Regions from separate parts of the Promicromonospora vindobonensis genome, predicted to be linked through region 1. Evidence: riboswitches for the same ligand, from Rfam matches in the RefSeq annotation. Region 1 holds a riboswitch; each other region holds the start of a gene.
What was found. Region 1 has a riboswitch for S-adenosylmethionine ahead of ACFS27_RS11075 (methylenetetrahydrofolate reductase). Riboswitches for the same ligand answer to the same signal wherever they lie in the genome.
Positions count from the first base shown of each region.

Region 2: another riboswitch for S-adenosylmethionine. It lies ahead of metE (5-methyltetrahydropteroyltriglutamate--homocysteine S-methyltransferase); the one in region 1 lies ahead of ACFS27_RS11075 (methylenetetrahydrofolate reductase).
Region 3: another riboswitch for S-adenosylmethionine. It lies ahead of ACFS27_RS12245 (aminotransferase class V-fold PLP-dependent enzyme); the one in region 1 lies ahead of ACFS27_RS11075 (methylenetetrahydrofolate reductase).

Region 1 covers NZ_JBHUOG010000001.1:2,444,893-2,451,909, reverse strand. Annotated here, with positions in the region: gene ACFS27_RS11085 (golvesin C-terminal-like domain-containing protein) at 1-917, opposite strand, end outside; gene ACFS27_RS11080 (Hsp20/alpha crystallin family protein) at 1,104-1,556, opposite strand; gene ACFS27_RS11075 (methylenetetrahydrofolate reductase) at 1,714-2,658, opposite strand; SAM riboswitch class I at 2,663-2,778, opposite strand; gene ACFS27_RS11070 (carbohydrate ABC transporter permease) at 2,873-3,796, opposite strand; gene ACFS27_RS11065 (carbohydrate ABC transporter permease) at 3,796-4,671, opposite strand; gene ACFS27_RS11060 (extracellular solute-binding protein) at 4,717-5,961, opposite strand; gene ACFS27_RS11055 (hypothetical protein) at 6,182-7,017, opposite strand, start outside.
Region 2 covers NZ_JBHUOG010000002.1:690,905-697,921, forward strand. Annotated here, with positions in the region: gene metE (5-methyltetrahydropteroyltriglutamate--homocysteine S-methyltransferase) at 1-1,367, opposite strand, end outside; SAM riboswitch class I at 1,377-1,479, opposite strand; gene ACFS27_RS16250 (Cmx/CmrA family chloramphenicol efflux MFS transporter) at 1,627-2,790, opposite strand; gene ACFS27_RS16255 (hypothetical protein) at 2,991-3,245, opposite strand; gene ACFS27_RS16260 (ABC transporter ATP-binding protein) at 3,290-4,138, shown strand; gene ACFS27_RS16265 (ABC transporter permease) at 4,135-4,926, shown strand; gene ACFS27_RS16270 (MerR family transcriptional regulator) at 4,973-5,761, shown strand; gene ACFS27_RS16275 (AraC family transcriptional regulator) at 5,776-6,687, opposite strand; gene ACFS27_RS16280 (SDR family NAD(P)-dependent oxidoreductase) at 6,891-7,017, shown strand, end outside.
Region 3 covers NZ_JBHUOG010000001.1:2,717,167-2,724,183, forward strand. Annotated here, with positions in the region: gene ACFS27_RS12215 (glycoside hydrolase family 3 N-terminal domain-containing protein) at 1-98, shown strand, start outside; gene ACFS27_RS12220 (O-succinylhomoserine sulfhydrylase) at 150-1,418, opposite strand; gene ACFS27_RS12225 (rhodanese-like domain-containing protein) at 1,415-1,864, opposite strand; gene ACFS27_RS12230 (phosphotransferase enzyme family protein) at 2,100-2,867, shown strand; gene ACFS27_RS12235 (glycosyltransferase) at 2,889-4,103, opposite strand; gene ACFS27_RS12240 (MarR family transcriptional regulator) at 4,100-4,549, opposite strand; SAM riboswitch class IV at 4,686-4,798, shown strand; gene ACFS27_RS12245 (aminotransferase class V-fold PLP-dependent enzyme) at 4,829-6,265, shown strand; gene ACFS27_RS12250 (hypothetical protein) at 6,270-6,866, opposite strand; gene ACFS27_RS12255 (amidase) at 7,009-7,017, opposite strand, start outside.

The DNA of each region.
Region 1 (7,017 bases):
GTCTGCCACGACGAGCCCGCCGAGAAGCCCGACGACGTGTTGTCGACGATGACGGACCAGCTCGACCCCGCCAGGGCCGCGGCCACCTCCGACCGTAGCTGCGGCAGCATCGAGTACAGGACGTCACCGGGACAGGCCGTCGCGGTGTAGTCCCGGTGCCCGTAGATCTGCGTCGGCGCGATCCCGTACTGGTCGCAGATGTAGGCGCACAGCTCGACGAGGCGGCTCCAGAGCTGGGCGGGCGGCGTCGCGCTCGTGTAGGTGCCTTGGCTCTCGATGCCGATGGCCTGGCTGTTCTGGCCGGGAGCGTGTGCGCCCACCACCGTGCCGCTGCCGTTCTGCAGCCGGGACAGCGAGCCGTGCCTGCCCTCCATGACATACCCGCCGCGGCTCAGCGTGAGGTGCTGGCCGGTGTCCACCCAGCCGTTGGCGAAGTGCCACTGCTGGATGTCGCGGGCGATCTGGTACCCGGCGGCCCGCGAGTAGTCGGTGACGTTCGCCGACGCCGTGTGGTGGATCAGGATCTTGTTCGGGTTGGTCGAGACCGTGTCGATGGTGCCCCGGGCGGCCGCTGCACCCCAGGTGGCGCAGCTCGCGATCGTCGGCGCTGCGACCTCCACGCCGGCCAGCGCGCCCCTGGGCGCGTCGGCAGGAGCCTCGGGGTCAGGTGCGAGCGACGGCGGGGCGTCCCCGGCTCGCGCCGAGGCGGCACCTGCCGGTGTCGCGCCCGTCGCTGCCGCGCCGGCCGGCATCGCGCCGGCCGGCGACGCGATCGTCGCACCCGCGGCGCCGATGCCGAGGACGACGGCGCTGCGCAGCAGGTCACGCCGGCCGAGCGCGCTCTTGTCGCGCAAGGCCGGGTCTGGCGAGGTCTGGTCGGTCGAGCCGTGTTCGTGCGAGTGGTCGTGTGTGTGCACGGGTGTCCTCCACGATCTGATCACGCTGGGGTCGATCCAGGTCATGTGGAGTATCCGGCCCGACGGCCACCGCCCGGTACATCACATCTGGGGCATGTCCGCCATGCGATGGGGAGACACACGTCGGACCCACGGGCCGGACGAGCGGCCCGTGGGTCCGACAGGTGCGGGCGTCGCCCACAGGGGTCAGGACTCGATGGTCTGCTGGCTCTCCGCATCCTGGCCGATCGGGGTCGCACCGGCGGTGTGTGCCACCTCGACCCGGCGCGGCTTCGCCTCCTCGCTGACCGGGATGGTCAGCGACAGCACGCCGTCGGCGTACGAGGCCGAGATGCTGTCGAGAGCGAGCCCGCGGCCCACCGTGAGCTGCCGTGCGAACGTCCCCGCGGGCCGCTCGCGGACCAGCCACTGGGCGTCGGCGTCTGACCGTTGCGTGCGCTCGGCGCGGACGGTGAGCGTCCGGTCCTCGACCGACACGTCGATGGTGCCGGGGTCGACACCGGGCAGGTCCATCGACAGGACGTAGTGGTCACCCGTGCGGAACAGGTCCATCGGCATGCCGCCCGACTGGCGTGCGTTGCCGGCGAACGTGCTGAACAGCCTGTCCATCTCCCGGAACGGGTCCCAGTAGGTAGCCATCGCGCATCACCTCCTACGACGATGCGGCCCTGGCCCCTCCAGGGCCGCAGCGCTCGACGGCGGGTCCGGCCGCCGTCCGGCTACGCCATAATTTTGGCACTCTCACCCCGAGAGTGCCAAGTGTGAGAGCAGTTGATCACTCCCGGCGAACGGCGGGTCAGGCTGCGGCACGGCCCGTCAGGCCCACGCGTTCGAGGAGGTCGAGCGCCGGCCGGTGCTTGTTGAACGTGTACACGTGTACGCCCGGCGCTCCGGCGTCGAGCACCTCGCGGGCGAGCGCCGCCGAGTACTGGATGCCGTGCTCGTGCTGCGCCTCGGGGTCGACGGCGCCGTCGGGAGCCGTGAGCCCGTCGAGGTCCCGCAGCAGGTCTGCCGGCGCGACCACGCCCGTCAGCTCCTCGACGCGGCGTAGCCGGCGGGCCTCCGTGGTGGGCAGGATCCCGGCGAGGATCGGGATGGTCACGCCCGCCGAACGCGCCGCCTCGACGAACCCTGTGTAGGACTCGGCCCGGTAGAAGAACTGGGTGATCGCGAAGCTCGCACCGGCCTCCTGCTTCTCCAGCAGCCGCCGCACCTCCTGGTCGCGCGTCGTGCCGGCCCCGGCGTTGCCGTCCGGGAACGTTGCAACTGCGATGGTGAGCGGGCGGGTGGCGGCCCGCAGGGCGGCGCTGGCGTCGGCGGCGACACGGCGCTGGTCCACCTGCGTGAGCAGCCGGACCAGGTCGACGCTGGAGCTCACGCCGTCCGGCGACGGACGCCAGTTCGGCTCGTCGCGCGGCGGGTCGCCCCGCAGAGCGAGGAAGGACCGCACGCCTGCCTCGAGGAACTCGTCGATCACCTCGGACACGTCCTCACGCGACGCACCCACGCAGGTCAGATGGGCCACCGGCAGCACCGGCGTGCCGCGGAGCAGCGTGGCGAGGACCTCGCGGGACGTCGCCCGGTCGCCCCCGGCAGCGCCGTAGGTGACGGAGACGAAGTCGGGCCGTGCCGCCACGAGCCGCTGTGCCGTCTCCCAGAAGTTGGGCGCGGCCTCTGGCCGACGCGGTGGCATCAGCTCGAACGACACTGTGGGGCGGTGCGGATAGGCCTCGACAACCATGGTTGCTCCATCGAACCTGGCGTGAGCACCTTACGTCCACGCGCCACGGCTGCGGGGCAGGAAGTCTGCAGGTTGCTGCGGTGTCAGGGAGCCAGGACTCTCGACCGCTCTGGATGGGATCGCCACCATGCTAAGCGATTGTCCAGCACTGGGACGGAATTCGTCCGGCGGTCGAGACGGCCTGGTCCACCGTGCAGCCGAAGCACGCTCCTGACTACTTCACCGACCCCGCCACGAGGCCGCCCACCAGCCGCTTCTCGATGGCCATGAACAGGATGATCACCGGGACGATCGCCACGATCGACACCCCGAACACGTAGTGCCACGACGTCTCGTACTGACCGACGAACTTGGTGAGCGCCACCGACAGCGGCTGGTTGCCCGGCGTCGTGAGCAGCACCAGCGAGGCGGCGAACTCGTTCCAGGACGCGACGAACGTGAAGATCACGGCCGTCACGATCCCCGGCCAGACGAGCGGCAGGTTGATCTTCGTCAGGACGGTGAAGGTGCCCGCGCCGTCGATCTGTGCCGCCTCGTCGACCTCCTTCGGGATCGCGGCGAAGAAGCTGTGCATGATCCAGACGGCGAACGAGAGGTTGAACGCGGCGTTGACCAGGATCATGGCCGCCCATGTGTCGAGGATCCCGATGGCGATGAACTCGCGGAACAGGCCCGACGTGAGCACCGCCGGCTGGATCATCTGGGTGACGATCACGAGGAACAGGAAGACGAACCGCCCCCGGAACCGGAACCGCGCCGTGTAGTACGCGGCGGGCAGCGCCACCACGAGCACGAGCAGCGTGGCACACAGCGAGATGACGAGGGTGGAGATGACGTTCTGCGCCAGCGGGGTCTCGGGCGTCGACCACATCGTGACGTAGTTCTCCCAGTGCCACTCCGTGGGGAAGTACGTCGGGTCCACCGACCTGATCTCCGCCTTCGTCTTCACCGAGCCGAAGAACATGATCAGGTACGGGAGCAGGAACACCACCAGCACCACGAGCCCGGTGAACATGCGGAGCAGGACGGACCCGATGGGCACCTGGTCCGCGGTGTACTTCCGCACCCGCCGCCGGTTGTCCGACGGCGGACGGGCCGCCTGGCGTGGTGCCGTCCCCGATTCGGCGATCGCAGTCATCAGACCTCCTTGAGGGGGCGGACGACCCGCACGTACACGGCCACGATGACGATGACCACGAAGAACGCGATCACGGAGAGTGCACTGGCGAGGTCGATCTGCCGCTGGTTCTGCAGATACTTGAAGATCATGGTCATGATCGTGTCGGCGTCGTAGCCGGGGATGGACCCCGTCATGACCCGCAGGATCGGCAGCGAGTTGAACACGTTGATGATGTTGATCAGCACCGCCACCGACACCGCGCCCCGCAGCTGGGGCAGCACCACGCTGAAGTACGTCCGCAAGCCTCCGGCGCCGTCGATGCGCGCCGCCTCGACGGTCTCGCCAGGAACGGACTGCAGGCCGGCCAGGATCGTGTAGGTGGTGAACGGCAGCGACACGAACACCGCCACCACCATGGCCCACGCGAACGCCGTGACCGGATGCCTGGTCCAGCCGTAACCCTCTGGCGACGCGATGAGGCCGACGTCCACGAGGAACGAGTTGATGATGCCGAAGTACGGCTCGAGGCCGTAGTGCACCACCATCGTCGTCATCACGACGCTCGACGCCCACGGCACGATGACCGCCATGCGTACCAGGCGACGGCCGGGGAACGACTTGTTCAGCAGCGCGGCGAGCGCGAGCGACCCGACAAGGGTGGCGCCGACGACGCCGACCACCCACACGACGGTGCGCCCGAGGATCGGCCAGAAGTACTGGAAGCCGATCACCGTCGCGAAGTTCGCGAGACCTACACCCCCGTCATCCAGCCCACTCTGGCTGATGTCGCGCGTCGAGTTCCAGAACATGACGCCCACCGGGAACAGGACCACGGCCGCGATGAGTGCGACCGCGGGCCCGATCCACGGCAGGGCCTTCAACAGGTCCTTCACGAGGCTCCCCGTGCTTTCAGTTCAGCGTTGCGTGTACGGCGGACATCAGCCCTCGTCGACCTGGGCCTGGATCTCGGCGAGGACGTCCTTGGCCGACTTCTTGCCGTCGAGCTGTCCGAACAGCGCCTTGAACGCCGAGTCCGCTGCTGTCCAGTCGGGGTTGGTGCTCGGGTAGAACTGCGCGTCCGGCAGGGTCTCGAGGAACGGGGCGAGCGCCTCGTCGTCGCCCAGCTCGTCCGAGCCCGACAGGGTGGTGGGCAGGAAGCCCTCGGCCTCGACCCACGGGACGTAGACGTCCGCGGAGTACAGGTAGTCGAAGAAGGCGGTGATGGCCTCCTGCTTGTCGCCGTCGTTCTCGAAGGCCATGAGGTGGTCCGCCACGCCGAGCGTGAACGGGCCGCCGTCCTTGGTGGGGATCGGGTGGATCGAGTACTCGAGCTCCGGGTTGTCGGACTCGATCTGGCCGACGCTCGGCGGCAGGCCCACCTGCATGCCGATCTTGCCCTGGACGAAGATGTCGAAGAGCGGGCTGCGGTCGGACGCACCGGCGTCGGCCTGCGTGGCACCATCGTCGATCATCTTCTTGATGAACTCGGCGCCCTCGAGGTTCTCCGGGGTGTCGATGGTGATCGCGTCGGCGTCGCCGAACGTGCCGCCGCCGCCCCAGAGCCACACGCCGGCCTCGGCCTGCGCCTCCTCCGAACCGAGCGGCATGCCGTAGCCGGCCACGCCGCCGCCGAGCTCGGAGACCTTCTTCGCCGACTCGAGCAGCTCGTCCCAGGTGGCAGGCACCTCGGCACCCGCCTCCTCGAGGAGCGCGTCGTTGACGAACAGCGCACGGGACGACGCGATCCACGGCAGGCCGTACGTGGTCCCGTCGACCTGGGCGTTCTCCAGGAACGTCGGCTGGAAGTCCGCGTAGGTCTCCTCCGAGGTGATCTCCTCGACCGGGTACAGCAGCTCGTCCTCGGCGAATCCGGCGAACGGACCGCCGTTGTAGATGTCGGGTGCGTCGCCGCCCTGGATCCTCGTGGCGATGACGGACTCGAGGTTGTCCCACGACTCGACCTGAAGGTTGACCTTGACGTCCGGGTTGGCTTCCTCGAACCCGGTGATCACGTCTTCCCACAGACCCTGGGTAGCGTCGGAGTAGCTGGGGACGAGCAGGTCGAGCGTGGCTCCGTCGCCGCTCTCTTCACCGCTCGACCCGCCGAACCCGCAGGCCGTCAGTCCCGTTGTCGCGGCGAGCGTGATCGCCATGATCCCGCCGAGCCTCTTGTACTGAGCCATTACCGTCCCTCTCCTTCGTGGTGGTGCAGGTCACGTTTGCACTTGCCCCTGAATCTGTCAACAGTTCTAACAAACCTGTGACATACGAGTGACACAGTGGTCCCAGGAGCCCTGCGAGGCCAGCGGGGGGGCCACGAAGGAGGGTCGCAGCAGGCTGCCGCGGCCCTCCTTCCATGCGCCTCGACGGCCGACGGCGGACCGCGTCGCCGGCCCGGTGCGATCAGCAGCCGCACCCCTCGTGGTCGCCCTGCGGCAGCCAGTTCGTGGTCTTGGCGAACCGGTCGTTGCCCGCGTACGTGAGCTTCCACCACCGGTCCCGTGCCGACACGACGGTCGAGAACGTCCCGTCACGAGGGATGGTCAGGGCGCGCACGTAGACGTTCTTCGCGTCGTACTTCCAGGGACCGTCCGGGTCATAGGAGAGGTGCACGGTGCCGCTGTGCACCGTCGCCCACGAGAGGTCGCCGTCCGCCGCGATGCTGAGTGCCTGCACCTTTCCGGAGATCCGGGACGGCCGTCCGTCCGTGGCCGTTGGGTTGGCGATCGACGCCTTGACCCAGGTCGCGCGGCGGATGGACACCGTCTCCGAGTTGTTGATGTTGACCCGGTGCCGGTTCACCTGACCGTCGGGCCGCTGCAGCGCGGCGGTGAACTCGATGCCCACCCGGTAGAAGCCGGGGTTGATCCGCCCGGGCAGCCGGACCGTGTCACCCGCGTTCCCGTGCCGGTCCACGGTGACCGGGTACCGGCGGACGTTGCTCCCGCCGACCCGCTGGAGGGTGACCACGCCGTCGAAGGCGCGCAGCTTGCCACCGGTCCAGCCCAGGTCGACCTTGTACCGGAACACGACCGGATACAGCTCGTTGGTCCTCGTGTTCCCGTTGATGAGGTCGCCCCCGGCCTGCATGCGGGTCGTGACGACGGTGCCGTCCCGGTCGTCGATGTCGACGACCGGGACGGCCTGTGCGGCCGGGGCGGCGACCAGGCCGCCGGCGACGAGGGTCGCGGAGGTGGCAAGGACCACCAGCCCGCGGCGCAAGAGGGAGGTGCGAGACC
Region 2 (7,017 bases), on a different contig from region 1:
TGGGCGGCGGCGCGCTCCGCGTACGGCGCGCGCTCCACGTCGTCGGGCGTCAGCGCCGCCGTCCGGTCGCGCACCGCCGGCACGACGACGCCGGTCGCCTGAGCGCGGGACCGGACAGCCGCCGTGGACTCGGCGAGCGCGTCGGCGACCGCCGTCCGGCCGTCCGCCAGGCCGGTGGCCAGCGTGACGACCTCGGCGACCTTCTGGTCGGCGAACGCGAGCCAGGACTTCAGGCCTGCGTCGAGGCGCGGCTCCTCGGCGACGTCGTGCGGCACGTGCAGCAGCGACGTCGAGGTGCCGACGGCGACCGCCCCGGCGCCGAGCGTGGCAAGACCCTCGAGCGTGGCAAGGCGGGCGTCGAGGTCGGCGCGCCAGATGTTATGCCCGTCGATCACTCCCGCGACCAGGGTCTTGGTCTCCAGGCCGGTCACCGGACCGGCAGGGACCGTGCCACGGACCAGGTCGACGGCGATTGCCTCGACATCGGTCCCGGCCAGCAGGGCGAGCCCGTCGCCGGCCTCGCTGCGCAGGTCGCCGTACGGCGCGGTGACCAGGATCGCCGGCCGCTCCGCAAGGCCGTCCGCACGGGACGCGGGGGAGAGGTCCGTCGCGAGCCGTGCGTAGGCCCGGCGGACGGCGTCGGCCACCTCGTCGAAGGGCACGTCGAGCAGGTCGGTGACGAGGGCGGGCTCGTCGAGCTGCACCCAGGGCGCGCCCGCTGCGGCCAGCGCGCGCAGCAGGTCGGCGTACGCGGCGACGACGTCGTCGAGCCGGTCGAGCGGGCGGAACCCGTCGGGTGCATCGTCGGCCGCCTTGCTGAGCAGCAGGAACGTGACCGGTCCGACGAGCACGGGGCGGGTCACGACGGCCTGGCCGCCGTCCGACGGCTGGGCGAGCTCGCTGAACTGGCGCACCACCCGGTCGTCCACGAACCCGATGGGGGTGCCCGGCCCGATCTCCGGGACCAGGTAGTGGTAGTTCGTGTCGAACCACTTGGTCATCTCGAGCGGCGGCTTGTCGCCCTCGCCGCGGGCCAGCGTGAAGTAGCCGTCGAGGGAGAGCGGCCCGTCCGTCGGGACCAGATCCCGGAACCGTTCGGGCACCGCCCCCAGCAGTGCGACGGCGTCGAGCACCTGGTCGTAGTACGAGAACGAGCCGGGGACGGCGGCCGTGCCGGCGTCCAGGCCCAGGTCGACGAGGTGTCGCGCGGTGGCCAGCCGCAGCTCGCCGGCCGTCGTCTCCAGCTCGTCGGTGGTGGTGCGTCCGGCCCACGACGCTTCGACGGCTCGCTTGAGCTCGCGGCGTCGACCGATGCGCGGGTAGCCAAGGATCGTGGCGGGGGACAGGTGCGTGAACTCGACTGCCATGCGTAATCAGCTCCATCGGACCTGGCGTTAGCACCTTGCCCGGCTTCGGCGATCCGGAGGCAGGTTGCTGCGGTGTCGTGGAGCCAGGACTCTCGACCGCTCTGGATGATGAGCCTGGATCGTAAGCATGCCCGCGATGTGGTCGAAAACCCGTCCACGCCTCGGGACGACGCTGGCCCTGGCGAGGACGGCGCTCGATGCCTGACACTAAAAGTGTGCCAGGCGCCGAGCGCTCCCCGGGTGCGCGCGGGTTCGCCGGTCAGCTCGCCGGGACCGCCGTCCGACGTCGGCCTGCCACGCACCCCAGCACCACGGCGACGGCGGCCAGCGCCGCACTGACCACGAGCGGCCCCGCAAGCCCGAGCGGCCCCAGCGCTGCGCCGCCGAGCACCGGCCCGACCAGTGCGCCAAGGTTCAGCGCGACGGTCGAGAACGCCCCGCCCATCGTCGGTGCGCCCTGCGCTGCTGCCATGCTGCGCGCGATCAGCGTGCCGCCTGTGGCGAACGAGAGTGCGCCAAGCACCGGGGCGAGCACCCACGCCGCGGGGGCGCTGTCCGCGAGCGCCGCCCACAGCGTCCACGCCACGACGAGCGCCGGCGTGGCCACCCCGACGACGAGGTGCCCGTGGGCGTCGGCGAGGCGGCCTGCCACCGACAGGCCTGCGAAGGCGCCCAGGCCGAAGAGCGCGAGGACGACCGGCACGAGTGCGGAGTCGAGCCCGGCGCCGTCCGTCACGAGGGGCGCCAGGTAGGTGAACGCGCAGAAGGTCGCGCCGTTCACCACGACCCCGAGCGTGAGGTGGCGCAGCAGGTCGGGGGACCGGAGGGTGCCGATCTCGGCGCGGAGGTCGACCCGGGCGTGCGGCTCGGCCGGACTCGGTCTCGCCGGCGTCAGCACGACGACGGCGACCAGCGCGAGTGCCGACACCCCCGCGATCGCCCACAGCGCCGAGCGCCAGCCCCACAGCTCACCGAGGAGGGCGCCGGCGGGGACCCCGGCGACCAGCGCGAGCGTGGTGCCGCTCAGGATCGCGGCGAGCGCCCGGCCCTGCCTGCCCGCTGGGACGATGGTCGTGACGGTCGACAGCGCCACCGCGAGGAACCCGGCGTTGGCAACGGCGGCCAGGAACCGGGTGCCGAGCAGCACGGCGTACTGGTCGGTGAGCGCGCCGACCAGGTGCGCGGCGACGAAGACCAGCAGGCACGCGGACAGGGTCCAGCGGGGCGGCAGACGGCGGCCGAGCGCTGCCGTCAGCGGTGCGCCGACGACCATGCCGACCGCGAAGCCCGAGGTCAGGTACCCGGCCTGGGCGAGGGTGATGCCGAGGTCGGTAACGATGCCAGGCACGAGCCCGGCGAGGACGAATTCCGACGTGCCTTGCGCGAAGACCGCGACGGCGAGCACGTAGAGCAGGACAGGCATGAGCGGCTCCGAAGGGAGAAAGGGGGACGGGTAGGCCGGAGCGGCACTACGGGGGCCCTTCGGATGCGCACGGACGGCGCCGGCTCAGCGGACCTCGGTCACGGGGAGCGGGCGGGCGAGGTGGTACCTCGGCGGTCTCTACAGGGGCATCTCGGGCTACCGGAGTACCGGCAGCCCGAACCTGGATGCTTCTGGAGACCTCATGCGGCGAAATTACCAGACGCCGGCAGCGGCCGCTGCCACGCGACCTCGTGGTCGAGCTGTCCGGTCGAGCGGAACAGCAGCACCTGGTGGGCATCGGGCAGTGCGGTGGCGAGGGCGCTCGTCGTCGTCCGGGCGAAGCCGAGCTTCTGCCAGAAGCCGCCCGACCGGCGGGAGAACAGCCAGGCCTGTTGCGTCCCGGCGTCGGCCGCCCGGTCCAGGGCGAACCACGCGTCCAGCAGGGGCAGCTCCACCAGGGCTTGACCTTGTCGCAGCGTCAACCCTGCACGCTGCGGTCATGACAACGGCAGAGACCTCACCCCCCGTCCCACCGGCCGGCCCGGCGCACGCGGCGATCGAGATCGTGGGGCTGCGCAAGTCCTTCGGCGACCACCAGGTGCTCGACGGCGTCGACCTGGCCGTTCCCGCAGGCTCCGTCTACGCGCTGCTCGGGCCGAACGGCGCGGGCAAGACCACCCTGGTCAACATCCTGTCCACGCTGCTGACGGCCGACGCGGGCGAGCTGCGCGTCGCGGGCCACGACGTGCGTCGCGAGCCGGCCCGGATCCGGGCGGCGATCGGTGTCACCGGGCAGTTCTCGGCGATCGACCTGTTCCTCACCGGCCGGGAGAACCTGCGGCTCATGGCCGACCTCACGCACCTCGACCGGACCACCGCGGCCCGGGACGTCGCGGGGCTGCTCGAGCGGTTCGACCTGGCCGACGCCGCCGACCGCCGCGCCCTGACCTGGTCCGGCGGGATGCAGCGCAGGCTGGACCTCGCGATGACGCTCGTCACGCGGCCGCGCCTCATCTTCCTCGACGAGCCGACCACCGGGCTCGACCCGCGCAGCCGCCGCGAGGTCTGGCAGGTGGTCCGGGAGCAGGTGGCCGACGGCGTCACCGTGCTCCTGACGACCCAGTACCTGGAGGAGGCGGACGCCCTGGCCGACCTGGTGGGCGTGCTGGACGCCGGAAAGCTCGTCGCCGAGGGAACACCGGCGGAGCTCAAGGCACGGGTCCCCGGCGACAGCACCAACCTGGACGACGTGTTCCTGGCGCTCACCGGCCACGCGCCACGGTCCGCAACCCCCGACACAGGCCCCGACGCAGGCCCCGACACCACCCAGGAGATGACCGCACGATGAGCACCGCCTACGTCGTCCGCGACTCGATGACCATGCTCCGCCGCAACCTGCGGCACCTCAGCCGCTACCCGTCGCTCGCGCTCATGCTGCTCGCCATCCCGATCGTGTTCCTGCTGATGTTCGTGTACGTGTTCGGCGGCACGCTCGGTGCGGGCCTCCCGGTCGACGGCGGCGGTACCCGGGCCGACTACCTCACCTACCTCGTCCCCGGCATCTGGATCATGACCGTGGCCAGCGTGGCGAACGGAACCGCCGTGTCGGTCGCCATCGACCGGACCGGCGGGATGTTCGCCCGGTTCCGGACCATGGACATCGCCAGGGTGTCGGTGCTGACGGGGCACGTGCTCGGCGCGGTGACGCGGACCCTGCTCGCCCTCTCGGTGATGATCGTCTTCGCGCTGCTGCTCGGGTTCCGGTCCGACGCAGGGGTCGCCGGCTGGCTCGGCGCGGCCGGGCTGGTGCTGCTGCTCGCGTTCTCGTTCACGTGGCTGACGGTGGCCATGGGACTGGCCGCCGGCAGCATCGAGACGGCGAGCAACACCCCGCTGGTCCTCATGGTGCTGCCGTTCGTGAGCAGCGGCTTCGTGCCGACGGAGCAGATGCCGGCCGGGCTGCGGCACTTCGCCGAGCACCAGCCGTTCACGCCGGTCATCGAGACGCTCCGGGCGCTGACCGCCGGCACGCCGGTGGGCTCCGAGGGCTGGATCGCCGTCGGCTGGTGCACGGTGATCGGTGTGACGGGGTACCTGTGGGCCCGGCACCTGTTCGCGAAGGTCCCGGTGCGCTAGACCGAGCGGGCGGGGCGCCGGGCAGACGAGGGAGGAGACTTCAGCCATGCTGACAATCGGCCAGCTCGCGTCCTACGCGGGGGTGACGGCGCGCGCCGTACGGCACTATCACGCCGAGGGCCTGCTGCCCGAGCCTGAGCGTGACCACTCCGGCTACCGGCGGTACGGCGCGCAGGCCGTGGTGGAGCTGATCCGGATCAGGGTCCTTGCTGCCGCCGGCGTGCCCCTCGCGCGCGTGCAGGAGCTCCTGCACGCCGACGAGCGGGAGTTCGCGGCGGCCGTCGCCGAGATCGACGCCAGGCTCCGGAAGGAGATCGCGGAACGGGAGCGGCACCGGGAGCGCATCGCGAGGCTCGCCGCCGGAGACAGCCTGGCCCTGCCCCCCGAGGGCGCTGCCTATCTCGACCGGTGGCGTGAGCTCGGCGTTCCCGAGCGGGTCGTGCAGATCGAGCGGGACAGCTGGATCCTCACCCTCGCCGTGCTGTCGCCGGAAGAGGTGGCCGAGGCGATGGCGCAGAAGGGCCGCCTGCTCGACGACCCGGAGTTCGTCGACCTCCTCCGGTCGATCAGCGCGGCGGTCGACTGGGCGCCCGACGACGCGAGGCTGGCCGGTCTGGCCGACAAGGTGGCGGCGCTGCTCGATCTGCACGCCGACTGGGCCAACGGCTCGGCGGCCGACTCGTCGAGCGGGACGGTGCGCCGGGCGGAGGCAGGGATCGTCGAGCTGTTCGACTCGCTCGCCCTCGACTCCATCCCCGCGGGCCGCCGCCTGGAGGCGCTCCTCGTGGAACGCGGGTGGTCGGGCTGGACCGAGCAGCAGCGGATCGTGTCTTAGGCGGGGCGGTCCGCTCAGTCTCGCGGGTCGGCGTGGCCGGACGGGACGGCCTCGGTCAGCCGTGTCCGGTCGCGTCCCGGTGGTGCTCCGAAGAACCGGCGGTACTCCCGGTTGAACTGGGCGGCACTCTCGTAGCCGACGGCGAACGCGGTCTGCGTGACGCTGGAGTCCTGCGACGCGAGGATCTGCCGCGCCGTGACCAGCCGGAGCTGCTTCTGGAACTGGAGCGGGCTCGATCCGGTGACCGCGCGGAACGTGCGGTGGAACGCGGAGGCGCTCAGGCCGGCGCGCCGGGCGAGATCCTCGACCCGGAGCGGCTCGGCGGTGTTGTCACGGATCCACTGCACCACCTGGTTGACGCGGTTGAGTTTGCTGTCGGCCAGGCCGAGCTGCCGCACCGTGTCGCCCTGAGGGCCGGTGATCAGCAGCCACAGGATCTCCCGCTGCAGCATCGGCCCGAGCACGGCCAGGTCGCGCGGCCTGCCCAGCAGGCGGACGAGCCGCCCGACGGCGTCCAGCAGCTCGGCGGGCGCCCTGCTGGTCGCCAGCGCCGGCACGTCGGGCCCGCCTCGCCCTGGCCCTGGCCCTGACGCGCCCGCCGACAGCAGCAGCTCGGCGATCGCCGGTCCCGTCAGCGCCATGCCGAAGCCCAGGGCGGGGGCCGCCTCGCTCGCCTCGGTGAACTGTCCGATGACCGGCAGGTCGATGGACGTGACCAGGTACTCGCCGGGCCCGTAGTCGACGGTCTGGTTGCCGAGCCGCAGCTGCTTGGCGCCCTGGGCGATCAGCGCGAAGACGGTGCCGGTCGTCGACGTCTCCGGTGGTCCGGCCCGGACCTCCCGGCAGAGCGAGACGCCGGGCAGCGGCTCGCTCGTACCCGGTGGTGCGTGCCGGTCGATGAGGACGCGCAGCTCGTCGAGGTCCATGCGGGCCACCCTCCTCGTCCGACGTCCGCTTCTCGCCGCCCGAGCAGGATCAGGCAAGAACGCGCGAGGAACGCTATCACCATCGGGCCCAGTGATCGCCTTGACTTGTCGAGGAGCCGGGGCACCACCGCGCCGGACTCAGAGCATCGGCCAGCAGCACTATTCGACAACCACTCCACGACCACCAGGACACGAGGCACACCATGTCGAGCACCACACCGAGCACCACGAGCACCACACCGGTCACCGTCGTCGTCGGAGCCAGCTCCGGCATCGGGCAGGCTGCCGCGATCCGCGCCGCAGAAGGCGGGTCCGGCGTCATCGTCACCT
Region 3 (7,017 bases), 270 kb from region 1:
CGTCGGCGGCGAAGGCGATCGCGAAGTCGGACGAGGCGATGCTGGAGGGCCACGAGTCGCACGCCCACAACATCCTTACCGCCGCCATCGGCCGGTGAGTGTCGGACGTCCGCCCCTGCTGTGCCGTTCGCGGGGCGAACGTCCGGCACTCAGCGCTTGGACTGGTTGAGGGCCTGCTCCAGGTCCTCGATCAGGTCTTGGGTGTCCTCAAGGCCGACCGAGAGACGGACGGTCGTCTCCGCGATGCCGACGGCCGTGCGACCCGCCGCGCCGAGCTTGCGGTGCGTGGTGGTGGCGGGGTGGGTGATGAGCGACTTCGAGTCCCCGAGGTTGTTCGAGATGTCGATGACCTGGAGCGCGTCGAGGAACTCGAAGGTGTGCTTCTTAGCGGTCTCCACATCGGCGTCCGGCGGGACCGCGAGGTCGAACGTGACCACGGTGCCGCCTCCGCTCATCTGGGCCCTGGCGAGGTCGGTCTGGGGGTGGGAGTCGAGGAACGGGTAGCGCACCGCGCCGACGCCGGGGAGCGCCTCGAGGGCGTTCGCCACCGTGAGTGCGCCGGCGCCCTGCGCCGCGAGGCGCACCGGCAGTGTCTCCAGGCCCTTGAGCAGCGTCCACGCGTTGAACGGTGACAGCGACGGCCCGGTGTTGCGGATGAACGTCTGCACCGGTCCTGTCACGTACTCGGTGGAGCCGAGGATGGCGCCGCCCAGCACTCGTCCCTGCCCGTCGATGTGCTTCGTCGCGGAGTAGACGACGACGTCGGCGCCCAGCTCCAGCGGCTTCTGCAGCAGCGGGGTGGCGAACACGTTGTCGAGCACCACGGTCGCCCCGGCGGCGTGCGCGAGGTCGGCGACGCCGCGCACGTCCACGATGTCCTGCATCGGGTTGGACGGCGTCTCGAAGAAGACGACGTCCGCCGGGGTCGCGAGCGCCTCCTCCCACTGGGACAGCACGTGCCCGTCCACGTAGTCGGTGCGCACCCCCCACTTGGCGAGGATGTCCTGGAAGATCACCATGCTGGACCCGAACAGGGCCCGGGCGGCCACGATCCGCGACCCTGAGCTGACGAGCGCTGCCAGTGCGGTGAACACGGCCGACATGCCGGTCGCCGTCGCGTAGCAGGCCTCGGCACCCTCCAGGAGGCGGATCCGCTCCTCGAACGTGTGGACGGTCGGATTGCCGTAGCGCGAGTAGACGAACCGGTCGATGTCGCCGGTGAACGCCGCCTCCGCCTCCGCCGCCGTGTCGTAGACATAGCCCTGCGTCAGGAACAGCGCCTCGCTGGTCTCGTTGAAGTCGCTGCGCTGGTGCCCTCCGCGCACGGCAAGGGTCGCCGGGCGGACGCCGCGGGGCAGTGGCTTGCGGCCGGACCCACCAGGGGTCGCGTCGGGCGGGAAGGCTCCGGTGACGGTCACTCTGCACCCTCCGTCCAGGGCAGGCCGGCGACCTTCCAGCCCTGCTGGTCGCGGACGCCGTCGACTCCGGGAGCGCCCTCGAAGCCCTCCAGCACGTTGTACGACGGCGCGATGCCCGCCGCGGTGGCGAGCCGGGCGGCGCCGATGGAGCGTTGGCCGGAGCGACACAGGAAGATGACGGGGCCTGCGGTCACCCCTGCCGCCCTGAGCTCCTCCAGGAACCGGGTGTTGGGGCGGCCGCCTGCGTGCACCCACTCGCTGAACAGCGGCTGTCTGCCGAGCGTCGCGGTGTCGGGGACGCCGGTCGCGCGCCACTCGCCCTCGGTGCGGACGTCCACGAGCGTGGCGGCCGGGTCGGCGGCGAGCAGGTCCCAGGCCTGCTGGGGCGTGATGTCGCCGGCGTAACCCTCGGCGGTGCGGGCTTCGATGTGCGCGGGGACGCTCATGTGCTCCTCCATCGGTCGTGGCGGTAGCACCCTCGTCCGTCCTCGCCCTGCCAGGTTGGCAGCGGCGGGGGCGCTGGGTTGCTGCGGCTTCGTCGTGCCACGTCACTCGGCCGCTCGGGATGGTCGTTCGTGATCGTACGACACGACGTCCGATGGGTGGGATGCCGTCTCGCTCGCTGGTCGGAGCTAGGGTCTCGGGATGGACATGCCTGTGGACAAGTCTGTGGATAAAGCTGTGGACAATGCTGTGGACGAGCAGGAGCTGACGGGCGGCAACACCACCGGCGTCGTGCGGATCGGGAACACGGTGCATCGCGAGGCCGGTCCCTGGACGCCGACCGTCCAGCGCCTGCTCGCCCATGTGCGGGCCAGGGGCCTGACCGAGGTCCCCGAGCCCCTCGGCCTCGATGGGCAGGGCAGGGAGATCGTCTCGTACCTCCAGGGAGATGTGCCCGGCTGGCCCGCCCCGGCCTGGCTCTGGTCACCGGAGGTCCTGGGGGAGGCTGGGCGTCTCCTGCGGCGGTTCCACGACGCCACCGCGGGATTCACCCCGTCGGACGCCCGGTGGCGTCTCCCCGCGACCGAGCCGGCCGAGGTGATCTGCCACAACGACGCGGCGCCTTACAACATGGTCTTCCGCGCAGGCAGGCTCGCGGGCCTCATCGACCTCGACACCGCTTCGCCGGGCCCTCGGGTCAGGGACCTGGCCTACCTCGCGTACCGGATCGCGCCGCTGTCGGGCGACGCGTTCGCCGGGGTCGGCTACGACGTCGGGCACCTGGATCCGATGGCGCGCCTCGACGCGCTGACCTCCGCGTACGGGTACGCGTTCTCGCGCGCCGAGGTGCTGGGCGCGATGGTCGGCAAGCTGCACGACCTGGCCGGCTGGACCGAGGTGCGCGCCGACGACGGCGGCCCGGCCGAGCTGCGCGAGCACGTCGCCCTCTACCGCGCGGACGCACAGCGGATCGCCGCGCTCGTCGAGGCCGCCGAGCAGCCCTGACCAGGTTGCCCGGACCGCAGGTCAGGCCCCGGCGACCCGTTCGATCCGCGCGACCGCGGCGGCGGCACCGTCCTCTGCGCTCACCAGGGCGGCCAGCTCCCGTGCCGCGTCCGCCCTGGTCGCCGCGTCGTCGATCGCCGCAGCCAGCCGGTCGGCGGTGAGCCTGCCGGTCAGCGGAGCCGCGGCGATCCCGAGCTCGTGCACGCGGCGCGCCCAGAACGGCTGGTCGCCGAGGAACGGCCTGACCACCTGCGGCACCCCGGCCCGGACGGCCGCTGCCACGGTGCCGACACCGCCGTGGTGCACGGCGACGGCCGTGCGGGGCAGCAAGAGGCCGTGCGGGGCCTGGTCGAGCACGTGGACGGTCTCCGGTACGCGCGTGGGGCGGAGCGCACCCCAGCCCGTCGCAAGGACCGCGCGCCGTCCCGAGGCGTGCAGTCCGTCGAGCACTGCTCGGGTGAAGGCTTCCGGGTCCTTGGCGAGCATGCTGCCGAACCCGACGTACACGGGCGGATCGCCGGCATCGAGGAACTGGTCGAGGGCCGCTGGCAGAGCCCGGCCCTCGTCCGGCGGCAGGCTCCAGAAGCCGATGGGTGCGAGCTCGGCCGGCCAGTCGTCGGGCGCGGGCAGCAGGTGCGGGCTCCACGCGTGCAGGACACCGTCGTGGGCCACGCGCTCGGTGAGCCCCGGCGTCGGGCCGGACAGGCCGAGGGTCTCGGACCGCCAGGACCGGACCAGACGCCGGTACGGCGCTTCGACGGCCCCGGCCAACCGCCAGCTCGCCCGGTTGAGGAACCGTGGCGGCCGGACCGGGCTGAGCGGGGACGGGAACCGCGCCGTCGGGCTGAACAGCGGGACGGGCAGCGCGGCGACCGACGGCACGCCGAGCAGGTCCGCGAGGTGGGGCGCCCCCAGCGACTTGGGCGCGTAGACCACGACGTCGGCGTCGCTGTCCCGCAGGGTGGCCAGGTCGTCGAGCCAGCGGCGGAGCAGCGGCAGCGCCGACCGGGCCGCGGTGATCGATGCCCGTGCGCCCTTCCCCGCGACCTCCTCCTGCAGGGCGAAGATGCCGTCGTCGAGCGGCGCTACCGGGAGCCCGCTGGCCGCTGCGTCCTCGGTCAGGCGGCGTGGCGCGGCCAGCAGGGGCTCGTGGCCCGACCGGGCGAGCTCCACGGCGAGCGCAGCGAACGGCTCGACGTCGCCCCGGCTGCCCATCGTGACCAGGAGAACCCTCATCGCGAGGCCTCCCACTCGTCCAGGAGCGCGGGGAACCGGTCCGCCATGAAGGCGTACATGTCACGCATGTTCTCCAGGCGCCTGCGCCGCCGCGGGTCGTCGCCCACTGCGGCGAGGCCGCGCGCTGCGAGCTGCTGGAAGGCGTCGAACTCGGCCATCTTGGCGCGGAACGCCCTGCCGAAGACGTCCTCCGTGAGCCGGTACCGGTCGCGTCGCTCGCCCCGACGCCGGAATCGCTCGACCATGCCTGCCTGGTCGAGCTGGCGCAGTGCCACGCTCATGCTGCTCTTGGCGACGGCGAGCCGTTCGCACAGTTCCGGTGCGTCGGCGCCGTCGTCGTCGTCTGACGCGAGCAGGTGCCCGATGACGCGGCCGGCGGTGCGGCTCAGGCCGAGCCGCTCGTAGAACAGCCCTGCTTCCTCGGTGAAGTCCTCGACGGCGCTCATGCGAACAGGCTATCGCATTGTTCGGTTCGTTCCGAACGTTTGGAACATTTGTGGGGCCCACCGGTGATCAGATGGTGGGACCAGTATTTGAGACGCGCGTTGACAGGGTTTGTGCCACAGCCCAGGATGGCGCCCAGGTCATGAGCGCCAGCGTCAAGCCCCGGCTCGCTGGCCGGCAACCCTCCTCCGCGGCGGGGTGCCCCGGGTGACGACCTGGCTGCGCGCACCCGCGCGCGGCAAGCGCGGGGGAACCTCCCCCAGGACGTGCTGGAGGACGCCATGTCTGCAACCACCACCCTTACCGCCACCGCCCGCACTGACGAGGTCACGGTGGCCGGCCTGGCCCCGCTGCGCCCCGTGGTCGGCGGTGGGACGTTCGTGCCGCTCGTGGACGGGACCAGGGTCTCCTACGCCAACCTCGACGTGGCCGCATCAGCCCCTGCGCTGCAGGCCGTGGCGGACCGGGTCACCCAGGTGCTCCCCCTGTACGCGAGCGTCCACCGCGGCGCGGGCTACCTCTCCCAGGTCAGCACCGCGCTCTACGAGACGGCGCGGCGCACCATCGGGGCCTTCGTCGGTGCCAGGGAGGACGACCTGACGATCGTCACCCGCAACACCACCGACTCGCTGAACCTCCTCGCCGGCTGCGTCCCCGCGCAGCCCGACGGCGAGCCCGGCCGGGTGCTGGTGCTCGACGTCGAGCATCACGCCAACCTGCTGCCGTGGCAGCGCGGCACGGACGCGACCGTGCTGACCGGCGGCGCAACGGTTGCCGAGACGCTCGCCCAGATCCGCGAGGAGCTGGCGGCCGCCGCCGCGCACCGGCAGTTCGCGCTCCTCGCCCTCACCGGCGCCTCCAACGTGACGGGGGAGTCGCTCCCCGTCGACGAGATCGTCGCCGTCGCCCACGAGTTCGGCGTCCGCGTGGTGCTCGACGGCGCCCAGCTCGTACCGCACCGGCGCATCTCCCTCGAGTCGACGGGCGTCGACTACCTCGCCTTCTCCGGGCACAAGACGTATGCCCCGTTCGGCGCGGGCGTGCTGGTGGGCCGTCGCGACTGGCTCGACGCAGGCACGCCCTACCTCGCGGGCGGCGGCGCCGTGCGGCGGGTGCGCGTCGCAGGCACCGACTGGCACGAGGGGCCCGCCCGCCACGAGGCCGGCTCGCCCAACGTGATCGGCGCCGTGGCGCTCGCCGCGGCGTGCGAGGAGCTCGCGGCGCTCGACGCCGCCGACGTCGTGGCGCACGAGAACGCGCTCCGGCGTCGGCTCGTGTCCGGGCTCGAGGCGATCGAGCGCGTCGAGGTGGTGCGGGTGTGGGCGGACGCCGTCGACCCCGTGGGCGTCGTGACCTTCACCGTGGCGGGCTACGACCCCGGTCTCGTGGCCGCGTACCTGTCCGCGGAGCACGGGATCGGTGTGCGCGACGGCCGCTTCTGCGCGCACCCGCTGCTCGGCCGCCTCGGGTTCGACGCCGGAGCGGTGCGCGCCTCGGTCGGCGTCGGCACCGCCGGTGAGGAGGTCGAGCGGCTCGTCGCCGCCGTCGGCCGCCTGGTGGCGGACGGCCCGCAGGCGGGATACGACGTCGTCGACGGGCTCTGGGTGGTGACGGACGACCCGCGCCCCGTCCCGGAGGGCTCCGGCCTCGCGGGGCTCCTGGCGACCGCGGCCCTGGGCTTCGACGAGGACTTCGGCTGCCTTCCGGACGAGGACTGACCCGTCACAGCGCGAGCGTCACGCAGATACCGCCCAGCGTCAGGTCGAGCCCGATGCACCACAGGGCCAGCGAGCGGTTGACCACGATGTCGCGGCGGTAGTGCACGAGGTCCCATCCCGCGTGTGCGGCCAGGGCGAGGCCGGCCAGGGCGAGGCCCACGCGGGGCTCCAGGTACAGCGCGACGGCCGCGACACCGAAGTAGCCGACCATCGCGGCGGCCTGAGGCCAGGTGGACCGCTTGCCGCGGGCCAGTCCCAGGCCGGCCAGCACGACGCCGACGAGGGCGAACCCGATCCAGCGCGGCGTGTCGACGAGCTCGGACACGACCGGGATCGCGGACGCCAGGAGGGCCAGGAGCCATCCCGTCCAGCGGATGCCGGTCGCCGCGGCGGCCAGGTAGCAGAGCGCGGCGACACCGACCGCCGTCGTCGGGTCCTCGGCGACGGCGTCGCGCCACGTCCCGCCGGTGGCCGCCGTGGCGCCGACCAGGAGCCCGAAACCCGTGAGGGCTCCGAGCACGATCCAGGCCGCGTTGGTGGGCCAGGTGCCGGTCCACCGGCTCGGCCGGGCTGGAGCTGCCGTCTCGAACACCTCGGTCATCGTCCCGCTCCTCTCGCCTCGTGATTCCGTACCCCCGAAGGGTATAAAACCACGGGCCCCAGGGACGTTCCGTGACTTTCGGCCCTGGCCGAACGAGGTGCCAGATCCTCGGGTCGCCCGCGTGCCCCGAGGGTCCGGCACGTCAGAGGGG